Regions from separate parts of the Protaetiibacter intestinalis genome, predicted to be linked through region 2. Evidence: predicted binding sites of a transcription regulator. Region 2 holds the regulator's gene; each other region holds the start of a gene.
The links. Region 2 encodes LexA, which represses DNA repair genes until DNA is damaged. Its sites were predicted from a motif close to TCGAACANNTGTTCGA; they were not measured.
Positions count from the first base shown of each region.

Region 1: D7I47_RS10510 (HNH endonuclease signature motif containing protein) is a predicted target of LexA. The motif match lies at 5,862-5,877, and genes of this name have one in related genera.
Region 3: D7I47_RS10780 (HNH endonuclease signature motif containing protein) is a predicted target of LexA. The motif match lies at 3,048-3,063, and genes of this name have one in related genera.

Region 1 covers NZ_CP032630.1:2,221,154-2,228,479, forward strand. The annotation lists gene gatA (Asp-tRNA(Asn)/Glu-tRNA(Gln) amidotransferase subunit GatA) at 1-360, shown strand, start outside; gene D7I47_RS10485 (DUF899 domain-containing protein) at 410-1,126, opposite strand; gene adhP (alcohol dehydrogenase AdhP) at 1,224-2,261, shown strand; gene D7I47_RS10495 (O-methyltransferase) at 2,268-2,924, opposite strand; gene D7I47_RS10500 (TetR/AcrR family transcriptional regulator) at 2,952-3,515, opposite strand; gene D7I47_RS10505 (alpha/beta fold hydrolase) at 3,615-4,460, shown strand; gene D7I47_RS10510 (HNH endonuclease signature motif containing protein) at 4,479-5,843, opposite strand; gene D7I47_RS10515 (cation:proton antiporter) at 6,004-7,326, shown strand, end outside.
Region 2 covers NZ_CP032630.1:717-8,042, forward strand. The annotation lists gene priA (bifunctional 1-(5-phosphoribosyl)-5-((5-phosphoribosylamino)methylideneamino)imidazole-4-carboxamide isomerase/phosphoribosylanthranilate isomerase PriA) at 1-659, opposite strand, end outside; gene hisH (imidazole glycerol phosphate synthase subunit HisH) at 732-1,364, opposite strand; gene hisB (imidazoleglycerol-phosphate dehydratase HisB) at 1,366-1,971, opposite strand; gene D7I47_RS00025 (histidinol-phosphate transaminase) at 1,981-3,069, opposite strand; gene D7I47_RS00030 (LysM peptidoglycan-binding domain-containing protein) at 3,107-3,445, opposite strand; gene lexA (transcriptional repressor LexA) at 3,718-4,392, shown strand; gene metE (5-methyltetrahydropteroyltriglutamate--homocysteine S-methyltransferase) at 4,420-6,726, opposite strand; gene D7I47_RS00045 (methylenetetrahydrofolate reductase) at 6,723-7,326, opposite strand, start outside.
Region 3 covers NZ_CP032630.1:2,280,461-2,287,786, forward strand. The annotation lists gene D7I47_RS10760 (restriction endonuclease subunit S domain-containing protein) at 1-587, opposite strand, end outside; gene D7I47_RS10765 (type I restriction-modification system subunit M) at 584-2,323, opposite strand; gene D7I47_RS10770 (helix-turn-helix domain-containing protein) at 2,441-2,743, shown strand; gene D7I47_RS10775 (hypothetical protein) at 2,753-3,019, opposite strand; gene D7I47_RS10780 (HNH endonuclease signature motif containing protein) at 3,179-4,609, shown strand; gene D7I47_RS10785 (hypothetical protein) at 4,643-5,599, opposite strand; gene D7I47_RS10790 (ABC transporter ATP-binding protein) at 5,657-6,412, opposite strand; gene D7I47_RS10795 (ABC transporter permease) at 6,412-7,212, opposite strand; gene D7I47_RS10800 (phosphocholine cytidylyltransferase family protein) at 7,296-7,326, opposite strand, start outside.

The DNA of each region.
Region 1 (7,326 bases), 880 kb from region 2:
TACGGCTCGGCCCAGAAGGTGCGCACGCTCATCCAGCGCGACTTCGACGCCGCCTTCGCGAACGTCGACGTGCTCGCGACGCCGTCCGCCCCGACGACCGCGTTCCCGCTCGGCTCCAAGGTCGACGACCCGCTCGCGATGTACCTCAACGACCTCACCACGATCCCCGCGAACCTCGCGGGCGTGCCGGGCATCTCGCTGCCCTCGGGGCTCGCGGAGGAGGACGGCCTGCCGGTCGGCATCCAGTTCATGGCGCCCGCCCGCGAGGACGCGCGCCTGTACACCGTGGGCGCCGCGCTCGAGCAGCTGCTGCAGTCCCAGTGGGGCGGCCCCCTCCTCGCGAAGGCTCCCGCGCTGTAACCCCTGCGCTGGCGACGCGTCTCGAGATCGGCGGGTGACCCCACCCCTCTCAGTGGTGGTGGTGCTCGCCCGGCACGACCACCGCATCCGCCGGGCCGTAGGCCGCCGCGATGTCCCACGAGGCGCCCCAGCCCTCGCCGGGCTCGCCCTCCGGCCAGCCTGCGGGGGAGTCCTGCCACGACTCCCGCCGCCCGTACGGCAGCAGGTCGATGAGCGCGAAGGTGTGGCTCAGCTGTTCGGTGCCGCGCCCGTTGGTGTGCCAGGTGCGGTAGACGGTGTCGCCGTCGCGCAGGAACACGTTGACGGCGAAGCCGCCGTCGCGCGGGGCGTCCATGTCGGCGCCGAAGGGGCTGTCGAAGGTCGAGTACCACTCCATGCGGTTGCCGACCTTGTCGCGGTAGGCGAGCAGCTCGTCGATGGGCGCCTGCGAGACGAGCACGAAGCGCGCGTCGTAGGGCTCGAGGAACTCGAGCCGGGTGAACTGCGCGGTGTAGCCGGTGCAGCCGGGGCACTGCCACTCGGCGCCCCGCTGCCACATGTGGTGGTAGGTGATGAGCTGCGTCCTGTCCTGGAACACCTCGGCGAGGGTGACCGGCCCGTGCTCGCCGACGAGGGTGTACTCGGGCAGTTCGACCATCGGCAGGCGGCGTCGCTGGGCGGCGATGGCGTCGAGTTCGCGGGTGGCGGCCTTCTCGCGGATGCGGAGCTCGTCGAGCTCGGCGCGCCAGCTGTCGGCGTCGGCCACGCGGGGGAGTGCGGATGTCATGGATCCTCCTCGATCGTATGTGGACACTGTACACATGGGTGCCGACATCCGCATCCGCGCCTACGATCGAGATGACCGACCACGACGAGGTGACGCCATGACCGACACGATGTTCGCAGCGATCGCGCGGGAGTTCGGCTCCCCGCTCGTGATCGAGGAGCTGCCGGTCCCCGAGCCGGGCCCCTTCGAGGCACTCGTGCGCGTCGAGTACACGGGGCTCTGGCACACCGACCTGCACGCGATCGAGGGCGACTGGCCGGTCAAGCCGAGCCCGCCGTTCGTGCCGGGCCACGAGGGGCACGGCGTGGTGGTCGCCGTCGGCGACCAGGTGCGCCACCTCGCGGTCGGCGACCGCGTCGGCAACGCGTGGCTGTGGAGCGCGTGCGGCGAGTGCGAGTTCTGCCTCACCGGGCGCGAGACGCTGTGCGAGCAGCAGCAGAACGGCGGCTACAGCGTGAACGGCTCCTTCGCCGAGTACATGCTCGTCGACTCGCGCTACGCGGGCCGCATCCCGGAGGGCGTCGACCTCGTCGAGATCGCGCCGATCCTGTGCGCCGGCGTCACCGTGTACAAGGGCCTCAAGGTGGCGGACGTGCGCCCCGGCGAGTGGGTGACGATCTCGGGCGTGGGCGGGCTCGGGCACCTCGCGGTGCAGTACGCCGTCGCGATGGGGCTCAACGTGGCCGCCGTCGACGTGGGCGACGACAAGCTCGAGCTGGCGACGAAGCTCGGGGCGGCGATCGTCGTCAACGCCGAGAAGGACGACCCCGTGGAGGTGATCCAGCGGGAGGTGGGTGGCACGCACGGCGTGCTCGTCACGGCCCCGAGCCGCAGCGCCTTCGCCCAGGCGATGAACATGGTGCGCCGCGGCGGCACCGTGTCGATCACGGGCCTGCCCCCGGGGGACTTCCCGGTGAGCATCTTCGACACCGTGCTGCGCGGCACGACACTGCGCGGCTCGATCGTGGGCACCCGGGCGGATCTCGCGGAGGCTCTCGACTTCGCGGCCCGCGGCAAGGTGCGCACGATCGCGACCGAGCATCCGTTCGGCGAGGTCAACGAGGTGCTCGACGAGATGCGGCACGGCCACATCACCGGGCGCGCGGTGCTCAACATCCGCGACGCCGCGTTCTGAGCCGACTCAGTCGGGCACTCGGATGACGGCGAAGCCGTCCCAGCCCTTGTCGCCGACCGTCTGGATGGCGGTGGCCTCGAGCCCCGCGGCGACGATGTCGTCGACGAGGCTGCGAACGCACTCGACGGCGGCCGTCGTGTCGTCGGGGTCGGCGACGGCGCCGCCGCGCACGACGTTGTCGACGATGATGAGGCCGCCGGGGCGCGTGAGGCGCAGCGAGGCGGCGAGGTAGAGCGGGTTGCTGGGCTTGTCGGCGTCGATGAAGACGAGGTCGTACGGTTCGACGCCCTCGGAGATGAGGCGATCGGCCGTGTCGGCGGCGGCGCCCAGGTGCACCTCGACGCGGTCGGCCACCCCGGCGGCATCGAAGTTGACGCGCGCGATGGCCGCGTTGCCGGCGTCGAGCTCGAGGGTGTCGACGTGGCCCGTGGGTCCGACCGCCCGGGCGAGCCAGATGGTCGAGTAGCCGGCGAGCGTGCCGAACTCGAGCACGCGCCGCGCCCCGATCGCGCGCGTCAGGATGGCGAGCAGCGCGCCCTGGTGCGGGGTGACATCCGCCCCGGGGAGCGTGGTCTCGCTCGAGCTCGCGTGGGCGGCGTCGAGGGCGGGGTCGTCGGGGAACAGGCGGGCGAAGTAGTCGTCGACCTCGGTCCAGGTGCTCATGCGCCCGAGGCTACGCCTTTCCGGGTTCTACAGTTCGGCCGAGATGAGGGTCTCCGCGGCCGCGCGGGCGACGGCGGCGGCATCCGGGGCGCCCGAGATGGCGGCGGTCGTCTGCGCCCCCTCGGCGAGGATCGCGAGCTGGGCGGCGAGTAGCTCCGAGCCGCCGAGCTGGGTCACGAGCTGCGCCATCCGCTGCTGGAAGGCGGCCTTCTGCTCGCGCACGACCGCCGCCACGCGCGGCGAGGTGGCGCCGAGCTCGGCGAAGGTGTTGACGAAGACGCAGCCGCGGAAGTCGGCGTCGCAGAACCAGGCGGCGAGGAAGTCGTACACGGCGAGCACTTTGCTGCGCGCGTCGGGGGCCGCGTCGATGAGGCTCTCCACGCCTTCCGTCCAGATGGACCGTCGGCGCTCGAGCACGCCCACGACCACGTCTTCCTTCGAGGGGAACATCGAGTAGAGGCGCTTGAGGGAGACCCCGGATGCGTCGCGCAGCTGGTCCATGGTGACGGTCGAGACGCCGCGGGCGTAGAAGAGCTCGTCGGCGGTCTGCACCACGCGGGTGCGCGGGTCGGTTGTTTCGGTGGTGTTCATCGTCACGTCGACATCATAGCTTGACTTGAGAACGGACGTTCTCTAGAGTGATCGACATCAGAGAACGTACGTTCTCACAATTCGCAAGGAGTGGACATCATGGGTTTCATCACCGTCGGCACCGAGAACAGCACGCCGATCGAGCTGCACTACGACGACCGCGGCAGCGGCCAGCCGGTGGTGCTCATCCACGGTTACCCCCTCGACGGGCGTTCCTGGGAGACCCAGGAGCAGGCGCTGCTCGACGCGGGCTTCCGCGTGATCAGCTACGACCGCCGCGGGTTCGGCCAGTCGACCCAGGTCTCGACCGGTTTCGACTACGACACCTTCACCGCCGACCTGAACACGGTGCTCGAGACGCTCGACGTGCGGGATGCCGTGCTCGTGGGCTTCTCGATGGGCACCGGCGAGGTGGGCCGCTACCTCGGCACCTACGGCACCGAGCGGGTGTCGAAGGCGGCGTTCCTGGCGTCGCTGGAGCCGTACCTCGGCAAGGCCGACGACAACCCCGACGGCCCGATCGACCAGGGCTTCATCGACGGCACGGTCGCGACCGTGAAGAAGGACCGCTACGCCTGGTTCACCGAGTTCTACAAGAACTTCTACAACCTCGACGAGAACCTCGGCACCCGCATCTCGGAGGAGCACGTCGCCAACGACAAGCGCGTGGCCTACAGCTCGGGCGCGGTGGCCGACTGGGCGGCGGTGCCGACCTGGGCGACCGACTTCCGTGCCGACGTGGCGAAGATCGCCGAGCTCGACATCCCGATCCTGATCGTGCACGGTACGGGCGACAACATCCTGCCGATCGACGCGACCGGGCGCCCGTTCGCGAAGCTCGTGCCGAACGCGCGCTATGTGGAGATCGAGGGCGCCCCGCACGGCTTCCTCGCCACCCATGGCACCGAGATCGCCGAGCTGCTGGTCGACTTCGTGACCCACTGATCGGGCCGCGTGGCGGCGTCAGGCCGACGCGCGCATCCGCTGCAGTGCGGGTGAGCGCGTCGGCAACGCCGTCGCCCTGATCACCCTGTCGCCGTCCGGTTTCTCGAGCGTGTAGTCGCCGCCCGTGCGCCGGATGCGCCACCCGCGGTTGTGCACGAGCAGGTGGCAGAACCTGCACAGGAGCACTCCGTCGTCGACGTCTGTTCGGCCGTGATGCTCTTCCCAATGGTCGATGTGGTGCGCCTCGCACCAGGATGGCGGCCGGTCGCACATGAGGCAGCCGCCGTCGCGGGCGGCGATCGCCACCCGCTGCTTCTCGGTGAACAACCGCTGCGCTCGCCCCAGATTCAGCACCCGCCCGTCACCGTCGAACAGCAGGGGGATGGCCCCGTCGGCGCAGATGAACCGCTCCGCGGTGGCGATGGAGACCGCGTCGGCCTGCCCTTCGAAGTAGGCCGCCCCGTTCCGCCCGTCGAGGTCTTTCGCGGTGACGAGCACGCGGACTGCGGGCTTGCGCTCTCCCAGCAGGGTGCCGTCGTCGACGCGCGACCCCTGGCGGACGAGGTCGACGAAGGCGTCGACGACGAGCTGCTCGGTGGTGCGCTCGTCGCGCACGAGGTCTTCTGCGCGCGCGGCCTCGGCGGGGTCGACGAAGCGCGGACCGCTGCGGCGGGGCGCGGTGACCGCGTCCAGCACGGGGATCACGATCGCCGCCGACTCGGGGTCGAGCAGGCCCGACACCCGCGTCATGCCGTCGGGCTGCTTCGTGAAGCGCAGGAAGCGCTTCTCGTGGAGTTCCCGCTCGCGCTCGGCGATGCCGGCGAGGTCGATCTCGTCACGGAATCGCGAGGCCCGCACCACGAGTTGCTCGATGGTGAGGGATGCGGCGTCGGCGACCAACCGCGCCGCCGCCTCGGCGAGGGCGTCTTCGGCGCCCGGACGGGCCGCCGCGGTGAGGCGCGTGCGGATGACCTCGGCCGCCTCGGGTGAGATCGCGGCCTGCGCGACCGCCTCGCCCAGCGCCTTCATCCACGGCGCGAGCGGGGGAGCCTCCGGAACGATGCGGGCGGTGGGCAGCAATTCGGCCGTCTTCACCCACGTGCGCGCCTCGCGCGCGGAGCCCCCCGACAGCTGCGAGATCAGGCCCTCGGCCGTGCGCTGCCCCTGCGACTGGGCGAGTCCCGAGTGCCCGAGTTCGCGGCGCGAGCGGTGGGCGATCTCGCCCGCGATCGCCGTCGAGACCGCATCCAGCCGCCGCCGCACCTCGGCGAGGGCGCGCTGCGCCGTGAGCAGTTCCTCGTCGCGCAAAGACCCCACCGCCGGAGCGGTGAACGGGGTCGACACATCGCCCAGACGGGCGAGGGTGTCGGTGATCGAGGCCATGGTCCATCATCCCACGTCTCGAACATATGTTCTATATTCGGCGCCGAATCTGTGGATAAGTCGTCGGGCCGTGGCGCGGCGCCACCACCCTGACAGCGCGTGACAGCGCACGGATGCGCGGGCCCTCGACGCCGCATCCGCGGGCTGCGAGGCTGGCGGCATGACGCAGCTGCTCGTGGTGCTCGTGCTCGCCCTCGTGGTGATCGCCGCCTCGACGCTGCTCGGCCGCCGCCTCGGCATCGCCTCGCCGCTCGTGCTCGTGGCGGTGGGGGTGGCGGCGAGCTTCCTGCCCGCGATGACGGGTGTGGAGATCGAGCCCGAGTGGATCCTCGAGGGGGTGCTGCCACCGCTGCTCTACTCGGCGGCGGTGTCGATGCCGGCGATGAACTTCCGCCGCGAGTTCGGCGCGATCGGCGGCCTGTCGGTGGTGCTCGTCGTGGTCACGTCGCTGCTGCTCGGCGTGTTCTTCATGCTGGTGATCCCCGACCTGGGCTTCGTGTGGGGCGTCGCGCTCGGCGCGGTGGTGAGCCCCACGGATGCCGTGGCGACCTCGATCATCAAACGCACCTCGGTCTCGTCGCGGGCGGTGGCGATGCTCGACGGCGAGAGCCTGCTGAACGACGCGAGCGCGCTCGTGGTGCTGCGCACGGCGATCGTGGCGACGGCGGCCGCGTTCTCGTTCTGGGGCACGGTGGGCACCTTCGCCTACTCGGTGCTCGTGGCGATGGCGATCGGCGGCCTGGTCGGCTGGCTGAACCTGGCGGTGCGACGGCGGATCTCCGACGCGACCGTCAACACCGTCATCTCGTTCACGGTGCCGTTCCTGGCATCCGTGCCGGCCGAGCTCGCGGGCGCCTCGGGCCTCGTCGCGGCGGTCGTCGCGGGGCTCGTGTCCGGCATCCGAGCGCCGCGCGTGCTGTCGCCGCAGCACCGGCTCTCGGATGCGCAGAACTGGCACACGGTGGAGTTCGTGCTCGAGGGGGCCGTGTTCCTCACGATGGGGCTGCAGCTGACCGGCATCGTGGAGGCGGTGGAGCGCGACCACGCCGGCGCGGGCGTCGCGGTGCTCATCGCGGTGGGTGCGCTCGTGTTGACGATCCTCATCCGCGCCGCCTACGTGGCACCGCTGCTGTGGGTGCTGGGGCGGCGCTCGCGGCGGGGCGAGCGACTGCGGGGCCGGCTCGAGGATGCGCGCGAGCAGATGTCGACGCCCGAGGGCAAGCGGGAGACGCTCGAGGAGCTGAACGCCCAGCCGACTCCCGGCCGCAGACCGCGGCGGGATGCCGTGATCGTTCCGGGCGCGGGCGGCCCGCGGCGCCGCACGGCGCGCGACGTGGAGGTGCTGGCGGTGCGGGTGCGGCGGGCCCTCGCCGACATCGACTACTTCGTGCGCCGCCCGCTCGGCTGGCGCGACGGGGTGGTCGTGGTGTGGGCGGGCATGCGCGGCGCCGTCACGGTGGCGGCGGCGCAGACCCTGCCGGTG
Region 2 (7,326 bases):
ACGAGGGTGCGCAGCGCCGCGATGTCGTCGAGCGTCGCGACACCGCCGGAGGCGATGACGGGCTTCGGGGTGCGGTTCATGACCTCGGAGAGCAGCTCGAGGTTCGGGCCCTTGAGGGTGCCGTCCTTGGTGACGTCGGTGACGACGTAGCGCGCGCAGCCGGCGTCCTCGAGGCGGGCGAGCACCGTCCAGAGGTCGCCGCCCTCCTTCGTCCAGCCGCGCGCCGCGAGCGTCGTGCCGCGCACGTCGAGGCCGACCGCGATCGCCTCGCCGTACTCCGCGATGACGTGCGCCGCCCACTCCGGGTTCTCGAGCGCGGCGGTGCCGAGGTTGATGCGCTTGGCGCCCGTCGCGAGCGCCGCCTCGAGGCTCGCGTCGTCGCGGATGCCGCCCGACAGCTCGATGTTGACCTTGCGGGGGGTCGACTTGATGACCTTCTTGATGACGCCGTGGTTGTTGCCGCGGCCGAAGGCGGCGTCGAGGTCGACGAGGTGGATCCACTCGGCTCCGCCGTCGACCCACTCGCCGGCGGCGTCGACGGGGTCGCCGAAGCTGGTCTCGGTGCCGGCCTCGCCCTGGGTGAGCCGCACCGCCTTCCCATCGGCGACGTCGACCGCCGGGAGCAGCGTGAGGGCGGGGGACGTGTTGAACTCGGTCATCTCAGGGGCTTTCCGCGGGTCGCATGCCCGCACACAAGGTTCAGATACTAGTCCAGGCCGGGCGGGGTCGGATCAGAGGGTCTCGAGCCAGTTGCCGAGCAGGCGGATGCCGGCGTCGCCGGACTTCTCGGGGTGGAACTGCGTCGCCGAGAGCGGACCGTTCTCGACGGCCGCGACGAACTCCTCGCCGTGCCGCGACCAGGTGACGCGCGGGGCGGCGAAGGCGCCCGTGGCCTCGAGACTCCAGCTGCGCGCCGCGTAGGAGTGCACGAAGTAGAAGCGCTCGTCACGCAGCCCCGCGAACAGGGCCGAATCCTCGGGCGGCTCGACCGTGTTCCAGCCGATGTGCGGCAGCACGGGGGCGTGCAGCTCCTCGATGACGCCGGGCCACTCGCCGAGCCCCTCGGTCTCGACGCCGCGCTCGACGCCGCGCTCGAACATCACCTGCATGCCGACGCAGATGCCGAGCACCTTGCGTCCGCCCGCCAGGCGCCGCTCGATGAGCTCGCCGCCGCGCACGGCATCCAGGGCCGACATGACCGCGGCGAACGCGCCCACCCCCGGCACGACGAGACCGTCGGCGGCCATCACCGCGTCGCGGTCGGCGGTCAGCTCGACACGGGCTCCGGCACGCTCGATCGCCTTCACGGCGGAGTGCACGTTGCCGGATCCGTAGTCGAGCACGACGACGGAGGGCGCGGTCATGTCAGAGGGCGCCCTTCGTCGACGGCACGCCCGAGACCCGCTCGTCGCGCGCGACGGCCTGTCGGAACGCGCGCGCGAAGGCCTTGAACTCGGCCTCGGCGATGTGGTGCGGATCGCGGCCCGCGAGCACCGTGAGGTGCACCGTGAGCCCGGCGTTGAAGGTGATCGCCTCGAAGACGTGCCGCACCATCGAACCGGTGAAGTGGCCGCCGATGAGGTGGTACTCGAAGCCGGCCGGCTCGCCCGAGTGCACGAGGTAGGGGCGCCCCGAGACGTCGACGACGGCCTGCGCGAGGGCGTCGTCGAGCGGCACGAGCGCGTCGCCGAAGCGGCCGATGCCCGTCTTGTCGCCGAGCGCCTGGCGGATCGCGGTGCCGAGCACGATGCCGGTGTCCTCGACGGTGTGGTGCACGTCGATGTCGGTGTCGCCCTCGGCACGCACCGTCAGGTCGACGAGCGCGTGCTTCGCGAATGCCGTGAGCAGGTGGTCGAAGAAGGGCACCGTCGTCTGGATGTCGCTGATCCCCGTGCCGTCGAGGTCGAGGGTGAGCTCGATGCTCGACTCGCTCGTCTGACGGCTGAGGCGTGCCGTGCGGTGCGTGCTCATGGGGCGAGTCTACTGAGCCCCACCGGGGCCGAGGGCCGCCAGGCATTCGAGGAAGAAGTCCGTCTCCTCGGCCGTGCCCGCCGTGACCCGGAGCGCGTTCGGGATGCCCACGTCGCGGATCAGGATGTCGCGCGCGAGCAGCGCCTCGAAGGTGGCGCGCGGGTCGGCGACGCCGTCGAAGAGCACGAAGTTGGCCTGGCTCGGCCACGGCCGGTAGCCGAGCGCCGGGAGCTCGGCCACCATCCGGTCGCGCTGGGCGGCGATGTCGTCGACCATGGCGAGCATCTCGGGGGCGTGCGCGAGCGCCGCGACGGCGGCCGCCTGGGTGAGCGCGGAGAGGTGATAGGGCAGGCGGACCAGGCGCAGCGCGTCCGCGACGGCGGGGTCTGCGGCGAGGTAGCCGAGCCGGACACCGGCGAAGGCGAAGGCCTTGCTCATGGTGCGCGAGACGACGAGTCGCTCGCGCCCGGGCAGCAGGGTGAGCGCCGAGGGCTGGTCCTTCGGCATGAACTCGGCGTAGGCCTCGTCGACGAAGACGATGCCGTCTGTCGCGTCGTAGGCGGCCGCGATCGTCTCGAGCGGCAGCGCCGTGCCGGTCGGGTTGTTGGGGGCGCAGAGGAACACGAGGTCGGGACGGTGCTGCTCGATCGCACGGACCGCCGTCTCGGGGCTGATGCGGTAGTCGGCGTCGCGCTCCGCGGGGATCCAGCGGCTGCCGGTTCCCGCGGCGATGATCGGGTGCATCGAGTAGCTGGGCGGGAAGCCGAGCACGCTGCGCCCCGGCCCGCCGAAGGCCTGCAGGAGCTGCTGGATGATCTCGTTCGAGCCGTTCGCCGCCCAGACGTGGTCGGAGGTCAGGCCGTGGCCGAGATAGCCCGCGAGGGACTCGCGCAGCTCCGTGAACTCGCGGTCCGGGTAGCGGTTCGCGGTGAGCACCGCGTGGGCGAGCGACTCGACGATGTCGCGTGCGACCGGCTCCGGGATCGGGTGGGTGTTCTCGTTGACGTTGAGCGCGTACCGCACGTGCTTCTGCGGGGCGCCGTACGGAGTCAGCCCCCGGAGGTCGTCGCGGATCGGGAGGTCGGAGAGCCGGGTCACCCGGCGATTCTAATGAGGACGCCCGTGCGCCCGGCCGTCAGTCCGAGTAGACCGCGGGGATCGCCAGACGCTGACCGGGCTGCACGTGGCTGCTGCCGAGCTGGTTGAGCTCGACGAGGTCGTCGACCACCTCGCGCGGGTCGGCGTCGGGGGCGATCCAGGCGGCGAGATCCCACAGCGACTCGCCCGAGGCGACCGTGATGTAGTCGAAGCTCGCGGTGGAGGGGGTGGAGCCCGCCTGCGCGGGAGACAGCGCGGAGACCGCGAGCACCGCGGCGATCGGGGTGGCGAGCAGGGCGCCCACCACGACGCGACCGCGACGGGTCAGGCGCAGACGGGGGTGCGTGCCGGCGGTGCCGAGGGCGACGGTGCTCATGGGATGCCTCCTGCGGATCGTGGACAGCTGCCGCATCCGGCCTCGGCCGGGAGGCCGGATGCGAAGCTGTGTTCCGAATCTATCTTCGATCGAACATCTGTTCAAGTCTTTCGAGAGAATTCCTGCGAATCGGGAGGAAAGCCGATCCGATCCCGCGACACACTCGAATGAATGTTTGCCTGCACCCGCCGAGGCGGATACAGTTTCGATCACGGGATGCATCCGATCACGGACCACCGACATCGGCATCCCCCGAGCACCCGGGAGTCCACATGAGCGACAGCAGCCCCCTCGAGGCCCGCCCCGCCACGCGGCGACGCAAGAGCCTCAGCGAGAAGCAGCTCGCGATCCTCGAGGTGATCCAGCGCTCGGTCCAGACGCGCGGCTACCCGCCGAGCATGCGCGAGATCGGCGACGCCGTCGGGCTCGCCTCGCTCTCGAGCGTGACGCACCAGCTCAACCAGCTCGAGCTCTCCGGCTACCTGCGGCGCGACCCCAACCGCCCGCGCGCACTCGAGGTGCTCATCGACGTCCCCGGCGCCTCCGACGACGCGCCGAGCGCACCCGTGGGCGACGCCGCCATGGTCCCGCTCGTCGGGCGCATCGCGGCGGGCGTGCCGATCACGGCCGAGCAGCAGGTCGAGGAGATCTTCCCGCTCCCCCGCCAGCTCGTCGGCAAGGGCGAGCTGTTCATGCTCAAGGTCTCCGGCGAGTCGATGATCGACGCCGCCATCTGCGACGGCGACTGGGTGGTCGTGCGCGCCCAGCGCACGGCCGACAACGGCGAGATCGTCGCGGCGATGCTCGACGGCGAGGCGACCGTCAAGGTGTTCCGGCAGCGCGACGGCCACACCTGGCTGCTGCCGCGCAACACGGCGTTCGAGCCGATCCTCGGCGACGACGCCGAGGTGCTCGGCAAGGTCGTGGCGGTGCTGCGCTCGGTCTGAGCCGGCACGCAGCACCGCCCCGGCGGATCAGGCGCCGAGCGCCGCCCGCGCCTCCCGCGTCGCCGCGAGGATGTTCTCGAGCGAGGCGACCGTCTCCTGGTAGCCGCGGGTCTTGAGCCCGCAGTCCGGGTTGATCCACAGCTGACGCTCCGGGATCGAGGAGAGGGCGATCCCGATGAGGTCGCGCACCTCCTCGACGCTCGGCACGCGCGGCGAGTGGATGTCGTAGACGCCCGGCCCGATGCCGCGGCCGAAACCGCTCTTCTCGAGCTCGGGCACGACCTCCATGCGGCTGCGGGCCGCCTCGATCGAGGTGACGTCCGCATCCAGCGCGTCGATCGCGTCGAGCACGACGCCGAACTCCGAGTAGCAGAGGTGGGTGTGGATCTGCGTGCGGTCCTCGACGCCGCTCGTCGCCAGGCGGAACGACCTGACCGACCAGTCGAGGTAGGCCCCCTGGTCGCGCTTCTTGAGCGGCAGCAGCTCGCGCAGCGCTGGCTCGTCGACCTGGATGACGCCGATGCCCGCCGACTCGAGGTCGCCGATCTCGTCGCGCAGGGCGAGCGCCACCTGGTAGGCGGTGTCGGCGAGCGGCTGGTCGTCGCGCACGAACGACCAGGCGAGGATCGTGACCGGGCCGGTCAGCATGCCCTTCACGGGCTTCTCGGTGAGCCCCTGGGTGTACGTCGACCAGCGCACCGTGATGGGCGCCGGCCGCGAGACGTCGCCCCACAGGATCGACGGGCGCGTGGCACGCGAACCGTACGACTGCACCCAGCCGTTCTGCGTCACCGCGAAGCCGTCGAGGTTCTCGGCGAAGTACTGCACCATGTCGTTGCGCTCGGGCTCGCCGTGCACGATGACGTCGAGGCCGATGCGCTCCTGCAGGGCCACGACATCCGCGATCTCCTGCTGCAGGAAGCCCTCGTACTCGTCGCGGGTGATCTCGCCCTTCGCCTGGCGCGCCCGCTCGCGACGGATGTCGCCCGTCTGCGGGAAGGAGCCGATCGTCGTGGTCGGCAGCGGCGGGAGGCGCAGCGCGACGTCCTGCTGGGCGCGGCGGTGCGCGTAGTCGCCGCGCGCGAAGGCCGCGTCGTCGAGCTCGGCCACCCGGCCGCGCACGGCGCCGTCGCGCACGCCCGGGGCGGTGCGACGGTCCTCGAGGGCGGCGGATGCCGCATCCAGCTCGGCCTGGATCGCCGCGCGCCCCTCGGCGAGGCCGCGGGCGAGCGTCGCCACCTGCCCGACCTTCTGGTCGGCGAAGGCGAGCCAGCTCACGAGCTGCGCCGGCAGCTCGGGCTCGTCGGCGACGTCGTGCGGGGTGTGGAAGAGGTTGGTCGAGGTGCCGACCGCGACCGTGCCGGCCACCTCGCGCAGCTTCTCGAGCTTGCCGAAGGCGGCCGCCAGGTCGCCGCGCCAGATGTTGTGGCCGTCGATCGCGCCGCCCACGAGCACCTTGTCGGTCGTGGCGCCCGAGGGCACCTCGCCCTTGACGAGGTCGAGGGCGATCGCGTCGATGGGCGCGGCCTGCAGCACGGGCAGGGCGTCGTCGAGCGAGCCGTAGGGGGCGGCGACGAGGATGCCGAGAGGCCGTCCCTGGCCGAGGGACTCGTAGGCGGTCTGCGCCGCCGCGAGCACCTCGCCGCGCGGGGTGCCGAGCGACTCCGAGACGAGCGCGGGCTCGTCGAGCTGCACCCACTCGGCACCCGCGGCCGCGAGCTCCGCGAGCAGCTCGCGGTAGACCGGCAGCAGGTCCTCGAGGCGCGACAGCGGTGCGAAGCCCTCGGGCGCCTCGTCGCTCGCCTTCGACAGCAGCAGGAAGGTGACGGGACCGACGATCACGGGGCGCGTCACGAAGCCCGCGGCCTTCGCCTCGGCGACCTCGCGCACGAGCCGATCCCCGGCGAGCCGGAACCGGGTCTCCGGGCCGATCTCGGGCACGAGGTAGTGGTAGTTCGAGTCGAACCACTTCGTCATTTCGAGCGGGGCGCGCTCGCCCTCGCCGCGCGCGATCGTGAAGTAGCCGGCGAGGTCGACCGCGCCGTCCGCATCCACGAGGTCGGCGAAGCGCGTCGGCACGGCGCCCACGGCGACGGCGGCGTCGAGCACCTGGTCGTAGTACGAGAACGACTCGGGGATCGAGGAGTCACCCCGCCCGAGACCGAGGCCGACGAGACGCTCCCGGGTGATGCCGCGCAGCTCGGCGGCGGTGCGCTCCAGCTCGTCCGCGTCGATGCGGCCGGCCCAGAACGCCTCGACGGCGCGCTTGAGCTCGCGACGGCGCCCGATGCGCGGGTAGCCGAGGATCGTTCCGGTGGGGAAGGGTGCGGTCATGATGTCTTTCCGGTCGGGGTGGTGAGGGGCAGGAGTCCGGCTCCGTCGAGCACCGCGAGCGGTGCCTCGTGCCGGTTGAAGGTGTACAGGTGCAGGCCCGGCGCGCCGCCGTCGAGCAGCGCCCGCCCGAGACGGATCGCGTGGTCGACGCCCACCGAGAACGGGTCGTCGCTCGCCTCCAGCGCGCGCAGCAGCGCGGTCGGCTCGCGCTCGCCCGTGAGCTCGAGGATGCGACGCAGCCGCGGGACGCTCAGCATGGGCATGATGCCGGGCAGGATGCGCATGGTGACCCCTGCGGCGCGGGCGTCGGCGACGAAGGCGTGGAACTCGTCCGCCTCGAAGAACAGCTGCGTGATCGCGAGGTTCGCCCCCGCCGCCTCCTTGGCGAGCAGGGTGTCGAGGTCCTGGGCGCGCGAGCGCGAACGCGGGTGGCCGTTCGGGAACGCCGCGACGGCGATCGTCACCTTCTCGCCCGACGCGATCCGCTTCGCACCCGGCAGCCCCGGCAGCTCGACCTGGCGGAAGGGCACCCGCTCCTTCTGCACGCGGTGGATGAGCTGCACGAGCTCGCCCGCGCTGCCGAGGTCGCCCAGGAAGATC
Region 3 (7,326 bases), 820 kb from region 2:
AGCCGCGCGATCAACTCCTCCTGCTTCGCGATGAGCGTGTCGATCTGGGCGGTCTCGCAATCGAGGTAGTCGGCGATGGCGCGTTGCTCATCTCGAGGAGGCATCGGCAGCTTCATTCGTGAGAACGCCTGTGGGTCCAGGTCCCATTGCCCGATTCGCACCCCCGTCGAAAGGGTGCGATATGCGGCGACGAGTGGGGTGGCGCGCAGGAGGTGGTGAAGATACCGGTCCTCGTGGCGGTGGTGAGCCGCGTAGACGAAGTACGCAGGGCTCACGATCCCCCTGAGCCTAGAGATTGACAACGACCCCTGCCAGGCCTTCATCTTGTTCACCGCGAGGTCGCCCGGCTCAACCAATTGATATGCGCTGAGGTCTTCGGACGCCCGGTTGAAGTTGTCATCGCGACTGGCTTTCGGCACGACCCCATGGTCGCGATACACCGAGAGAAGCGTCTCGTCCGGGTATCCCTTCCGAGCGGTCCGACTGAACATGGTCCATACCGGCTCGTCGCTCCAATGGGCGGGTGGGTCTGGCAACAGCGGGGTACTGCTTGCTCGGTAAGCTGCGAAGGGAGCGACGCCGCTCACCGCTCCACCTCGCGCAGCAGCTCCATGATCTCCGCGACGAGGGTGTTGAGCTCGGCGTCGATCTCCCCGAGCGGCCGCGGCGGCACGTAGGTGTAGAAGTGCCGTGTGAAGGGGATCTCGTAGCCGACCTTCGTCTTGGCGGGGTCGAGCCAGGCGTCCGGAACGTGCGGCAGCACCTCGGCGTCGAGGTAGGCGCGGATAGTGGCGTCGCGTCCGGAGGCGCCCTCGGTATTGCCGCCGTAGCCGAACGGCACGTTCTCGGTGTCGCGCAGCTTCGCGTCCGGCTTAGGGCGGCCCTTCGCATCCGTCACGACCTCGCCCGCCTCGTCGCGCAGCGGGCGCTCCACGGTGATCGTCCAGTAGCCGAAGGTGTCGGTGGGGAAGATCTTCGAGTGCTCGCCCTCGGAGTGCGCGTCGTAGAGCTCGACGATCCGCGCGCGGTCCTCCTCCGACACCTCGCGCGACTTCTGCCCCAGGTTCTTGCGCATCTTCGTGAAGAAGCCGGATGCGTCGATCAGCTGCACGGTGCCCGCGCGCTCCGCGGGCTTGTCGGTGTCGAGCAGCCATACGTAGGTCGCGATGCCCGTGTTGTAGAACATGTTCGTCGGCAGGGCAACGATCGTGTCGACCAGGTCGTTCTCGAGCAGCCAACGGCGGATCTGGCTCGGCCCCGACTCGGCTGCGCCCGTGAACAACGGCGAACCGTTCAGCACGATGCCGGCGCGGCCCCCGCCGTCGTGCTTGGGCCGCAGCTTCGTCGCCACATGCTGCAGGAACAGCATCTGCCCGTCGCTGATCGGCGGCAGCCCGCCCGGGAAGCGGCTCGCCTCGCCCGCCTGCTGCACGTGCAGCTTGATCGCCTCCTGCGAGGCCTTCCAGTCGACGCCGTACGGCGGGTTCGAGAGCACGTAGTCGAAGCGGGTGCCGGCGAACAGGTCGTCGGCGAGGGTGTCGCCGCGGCGGATGTTCGATGCATCCTGCCCCTTCGCGATCATGTCCGACTTGCAGATCGCGTACGACTGAGGGTTGATCTCCTGCCCGTAGAGCGCGAGACGGGCATCGGGGTTGAGCGCCAGGATGCGCTCCTCGGCCACCGAGAGCATGCCTCCCGTGCCGGCGGTCGGGTCGTACACGGAGCGCACGGTGCCCGCGTCGGTGAGCCCCGAGTCGTCGCCCGCGAACAGCAGGTCGACCATCAGCCGGATCGCATCGCGCGGGGTGAAATGCTCACCGGCGGTCTCGTTGGACGCCTCCGCGAACTTGCGGATCAGCTCCTCGAACAGGTCGCCCATCTCGGCGTTCGACATGCGATCCGGGTGCAGGTCGAGCCCGGCGAACTTCTGCACCACGAGCAGCAGGCGGTTGTTCTCCGCCATCGTGTGGATCTCGTTCTCGAACTTAAACTGCTCGAAGACGTCGATCTCTTTCGAGAACCCCGCGATGAAGTCGACGAGGTTCGCGCGGAGGCCGTCCGGATCCTGCAGCAGCCGGGCGAAGGTCCACGGGCTCGCGTTGTAGAAGCGGAGGCCGGTGGTGCGGCGGATGAGGGCGTCGCGTCGCGCGTCGTCGGCGTGCTCGGCGAGGATCGCATCCGTCTTCGCTCGCGTGCCCTCGAGCACGCAGTCGAGACGTCGCAGGATCGTCATCGGCAGGATGACGTCGCCGTACTGGTGCGGCTTGTAGACGCCGCGGAGCTGGTCGGCGATCTGCCAGACGAACGAGCCAAGGCTGCTCACGCGCGGGCTCCGGGCCGACACCGGGGGAAGACAACGTGCGGCACACAGACATCATGCTTAAAGCAGTGATGCTTAAGCAATCTCGTGGCAGAGACATCCGAACAGTAGGCATGAGGGGTGCCAGCCGCAGCCTCCTCGAACGCCGCCCGGATCGTGGGGGAGCGGCTGAAGGAGGCCCGGCAGGAGCTCGGCGTCTCGCAGATGGAGCTCGCGAATCTCGCGGGGATGAACGTCGCCAACTACGGCAAGATCGAGCGCGGCATCGGCAACCCCACGCTCGACACGATCGTGCGGCTCGCGGGTGTCATGGAGCGCGACCCGGCGGACCTCGTGACGGGGCTCGGGCTCGGTGACCTGCCTCCCTCGAAGTCGAGCTACACGGTCGCCGACTTCCTGCGCGAGAAGCGCCGCAACGGCTGAGCCCGCACCTCAGAACGCGACGCGCCACAGGTACTCCTCGCCGTTCGGGCGCAGCCAGCGGATGACAAGCGTCGTCTCGCGGGCGAGGTCGTCGCCGCGCACCACCAGCTCGAGCTGATCGCCCGGCTGCAGGGCACGCGGGGGACCCGCCGGCATCACGCCGCGGCCGAGCAGCGTCGCGGTCACGCCGCGCACGGGTTCGCTGCCCGTGTTGCGCAGCCGGAAGTGCGGCGCGCGGCTGCGGTCGAAGGTGAAAGGCACGCGGTACGGCTCCATGCCGCGCACGGTAGGTGCGGCCACTGACTCGAACGCATGTTCTATGGATGGATCGGTTGCGGCCGTTCTGTGGAGGAGTGGTTCAACCTTCAATCCTTTGTTGAATTGAGTTCGCTGCACCCTATGGGAACATAGATACGAATGTGGGAGAATGACTGCATGGCAACCCTCGAACTGGTCGACACGCTCCACGGGCACCTCGCGGCCCTGCGTGGTCTTCCGGCGGAGGTGGCCGACTACCGCGGCAGCGACGACGCGGCGCTTCTCGAGGTGTCGCGTCTCATCGGCGAGGTGCAGCGTGCGCTCGACGGCCACCGGGCGCTCGTGGCGGGTGAGATCGCCCGGCGCTCGGCACCCGCGTTCGGCTACGACGGGCTCGCCCAGCGGGCTGGCCACCGCACGACAGAGGAGTTCCTGCGGGCCCATACCGGCGCCACGATGCGCGAAGTGAAGACGGCGGTGCGGGCTGGGCAGGCGCTCCACGGGGCCGCCGAGCTTCCGGACGCCCGCACGGGCGAGATCGTCGTGCCCACGGCGTCGTGGATGCGGCCAGTCGCCGAGGCTGTTCGCGCGGGGGTGTTCGGGGCCGAGCATGTCGCCTCGATCCGGCGTGGGCTCGGCGATCCCGCCGACGGGGTGAGTGTCGAGCAGTTGACGGATGCCGCCCGTACGATCTGCGCCGAAGCCGCGTCGTCATTCGCGGTGCCCGATGCCGATCGTGTGTTCCGTCGCGCCCGGGAACTGCGCGACGAACTCGACGAGGCCGGCATCGCCGACCGCGAACGGCAGCGTTTCGCACAGCGTGCGCTGCGGCTGTTGCCCCAGCCCGACGGGATGACGCGACTCTCGTGGCTGCTCGATCCGGAGTCGGCTGCCTACGTCACCGATCTCTACGACCGCGTCACCTCGCCCAAGCGCGGCGGTCCCCGTTTCGTCGACCCGGGCCAGCGCGCGGCGGCCGAGCAGATCGAACTCGATCCGCGCACCCCCGAGCAACTCGCCTCCGACGTGTTCCTCGACCTCCTTCGCGCCGGATCCGGCGTCGACGCCTCACAACTGCTCGGGGTCCACGGTGCGGCGGTGCAGCTGGTCGTGACGCGTGAGCAGCTCGACCAGCCCACAGGGCACGGGTGGGTAGCCGGACAGCCCGACCCGGTCTCTCGTGACACCGTCGAGCGTCACCTCTGCAGCGACGGCGTCCAGCAGATCACCGTCGACCGGTCGGGCAACCCGCTCGACGTGGGCCGCACTCGGCGGTTGCACACAGCGAAGCAGCGCGTGGCGCTCGCCATCCGCGACGGCGGATGCCGCTTCGGCGACTGCGGCCGCAGCGCCGGCATGGTCGAGGCCCACCACATCGACCACTGGGAGCGGGATCGCGGCGGAACGAGCGTCGAACGCGGCATCCTCCTCTGCCGGTACCACCACCTCCGCATCCACAACGAAGGCTGGGAGATCGAGAAGCGCTCGGGCGCGTTCGTGCTGATCCCGCCCGAGGGCGTCGACCCGGCACGCAGACCCATCCCCATGCCGGGCAAGAGTCCCGTGCAACGCGACCTTGCGCGCAACCGGCACTCTCGCGCCGGTTGAGTCCGCCCGGTCTCGACGCACGCGCCGCGGGCGCTACTCGACCGACGGCGGGGGCGGCGGCTGGCGCTTGCGGGCGGCGCGGATCGCACGGCGCTCGCCGGCCGCCACAGCCCGCTCGGCGCGACGCGAGGGGCGCGGCCCCGGCGCCACCACCTTCGGCGCGGTCGACGCCGGGAAGACGTACGGCGGCGGACCGAAAGCCGTGCGCGCCGTGCCCACCACGCGACGCCCGAGCAGCTGGTTCGCGGTGCCGCCCACCACGGCACCCACGCCGAACGGCAGCACCCGGGCGACCATGCCCCCGCCCGCCGACGCCATCATCCGCGGCAGGTACACCTTGCGCACCCGATCCATGAACTGCGTCACCGCCGTGCGCGGCAGGTTCTTCGCGATGAGCGCGCCCCAGAACTGCGGCTTCGACTGCCCGCTGCCGGTCGCCTGCCCCGCGAACTGCGTGATGAGCTCCTGCGCGGGCCCGCCCACGACCATCGCCAGCACGAGTGCGCGTCCGCGATCCGGGTCTTCCACGGGGATGCCGTGCAACTCCGCCACCGACTGCGCGAAGAGCGCCGTCGACTCCAGGAACAGCACCGTCTCGGCCCCCGAGATCGCGAGCGCCGCCCCGGTGCCCACCGCCGGCACCGCCGCCGCCACCCCGACCCCGGCACCGCTCGCCGTCACCGTCGTCAGGTAGCGCCGCTCCAGGATCCGCAGCACCTCCTGCGGGGAGGCATCCGGGTACTTCGAGCGGATGCCGCGCAGATGGGCGAGCACCGCCGGCCGGTGCACCGACATGATGCGATCCAGGATCGCGTCGACGCGAGCCCCCGTGACCGACCCGGATGCGGGAGACGCCTCGCCCGAGGGGGAGCCCGGCGCCGGACCCGTGTCACCCGGCAGCACCTGCGATGGCGTCACGACGGGCACCAGCTCGCCGCCCGGCGCCGACGTGGGCGCCGCGCCCTCGACGCCATCCGGGGGAGCCTGCACGACTCCACGCTACGCGAGCCGACCGGAATCACCACCGCGGCGGGCGTCGCGAACCCGTCAGACCACGCCGTAGTCCGCGTTGTAGCGGTCCACCACCTCGCGGATGGGCGCGTCGAGCACGAGTGAGCCCTTGTCGAGGTAGAGCCCGCGCGTGCAGAACCGCAGCAGATCGCGCTCGCTGTGCGAGACGAAGAACAGCGTGCGGCCGCCCGCCAGCAGCTCCTCGATACGCGTGTAGCACTTCTCGCGGAACGCCTTGTCGCCCACCGCGAGCACCTCGTCGACGAGGATGATGGGCTCCTCGAGCCGTGAGATGACGGCGAAGGCGATGCGCACCTTCATGCCGCTCGAGAGGTGCTTGTAGGGGGTGTCGACGAAGTCGCCGATCTCGGCGAACTCGATGATCTCGTCGAAGCGCTGGTCGATCTCGCGCCGCGTCATGCCGTGCAGGCCCGCCGTCAGGTACACGTTGTCGCGCACCGAGAGGTCGTTGACGAAGCCGCCCGTGATCTCGATGAGCGGGGCGACGCCTTCGCGCACCGCGACGGCGCCCTCATCCGGGTACACGACCTGCGCCACGAGCTTCAGCAGGGTCGACTTGCCCTGGCCGTTGCGGCCCACCACGCCGATCGCCTCGCCCGCGTGCACGTCGAAGCTCACGTGTCGCAGCGGCCAGAACTCGCCCGGCCTGCTGCGGCGGTTGCGGCCCGCGAAGAGGTCCTTGAAGCTGCGGCGCGAGGAGCGGTTGCGCTTGAACCGGATGCCGGCATCCGTCACCGAGATGACGGGCGCATCGCGTGCGGCGGGCGCCATCAGATCTCCTTGAGCACGGTGCGGATGGTGCGCTGGAAGACGGCGACGCCGATGCCGAGCGCGACGAGGCTCATGCCGGCGCTCACCGCCACCGCGAACCAGTCCAGCTGCTGCGGGAAGAACGCCGCCCGGTACAGGGTGAAGATGCCGGCGAGCGGGTTGAAGGAGCCCCAGAACGACAGCCCGATGTCGGCGAGGTCGTCGAGTCCGTAGATGATCGGCGAGGCGTAGAACAGGAACCGCAGCACGAGCTTCACGGCGCGTTCCAGGTCGCGGAAGAACACCACGAGCGGGGCCACCATCAGGCCGATGCCGAGCGTCAGGATCGCCTGCAGGACGATCGCGAGCACCGCGTACACGGCCTCCCAGTGGAGCTCTGCCGTGGTGAAGATCGCGAACACGATGATCACGGGGATGCTCGCGACGAACTCGATGCCCTTCGACAGCACGAGGCGCGCCACCCAGATGGTGCGCGGGATCGTCGTCGAGCGGATGAGCTTCGCCTCCCGCGTGAACGCGCGGGTGCAGTCCGAGATCGCGCCCGTGAACCACATCCAGGGCAGCAGTGCCGACAGCAGGAACACGATGTACGGCTCGTGGCCGACGGTCTTCTGGAACACCTGGGTGAACACGAACCAGTAGATGCCGCTCATCACGAGCGGGTCGAGGATCGACCAGAAGTACCCGAGGAACGAGGTCGAGTACCGCACCTTGAGGTCGCGGGTGGTCAGCAGCCACAGCGAGCGCCGGTACCGGGTGAACGGCGACCAGTCGCGTCGGGAGAGCGCGGCGGAGGTCACCGCATCAATCTAATGCGCGCGAACCCCGCTGGTTGAGTAGCGCCGCAGGCGCGTATCGAAACCCCCGCAGGAGCGGCGGCCGCTCAGACGAAGAGGTTGGCGCGCTCGAGGTCT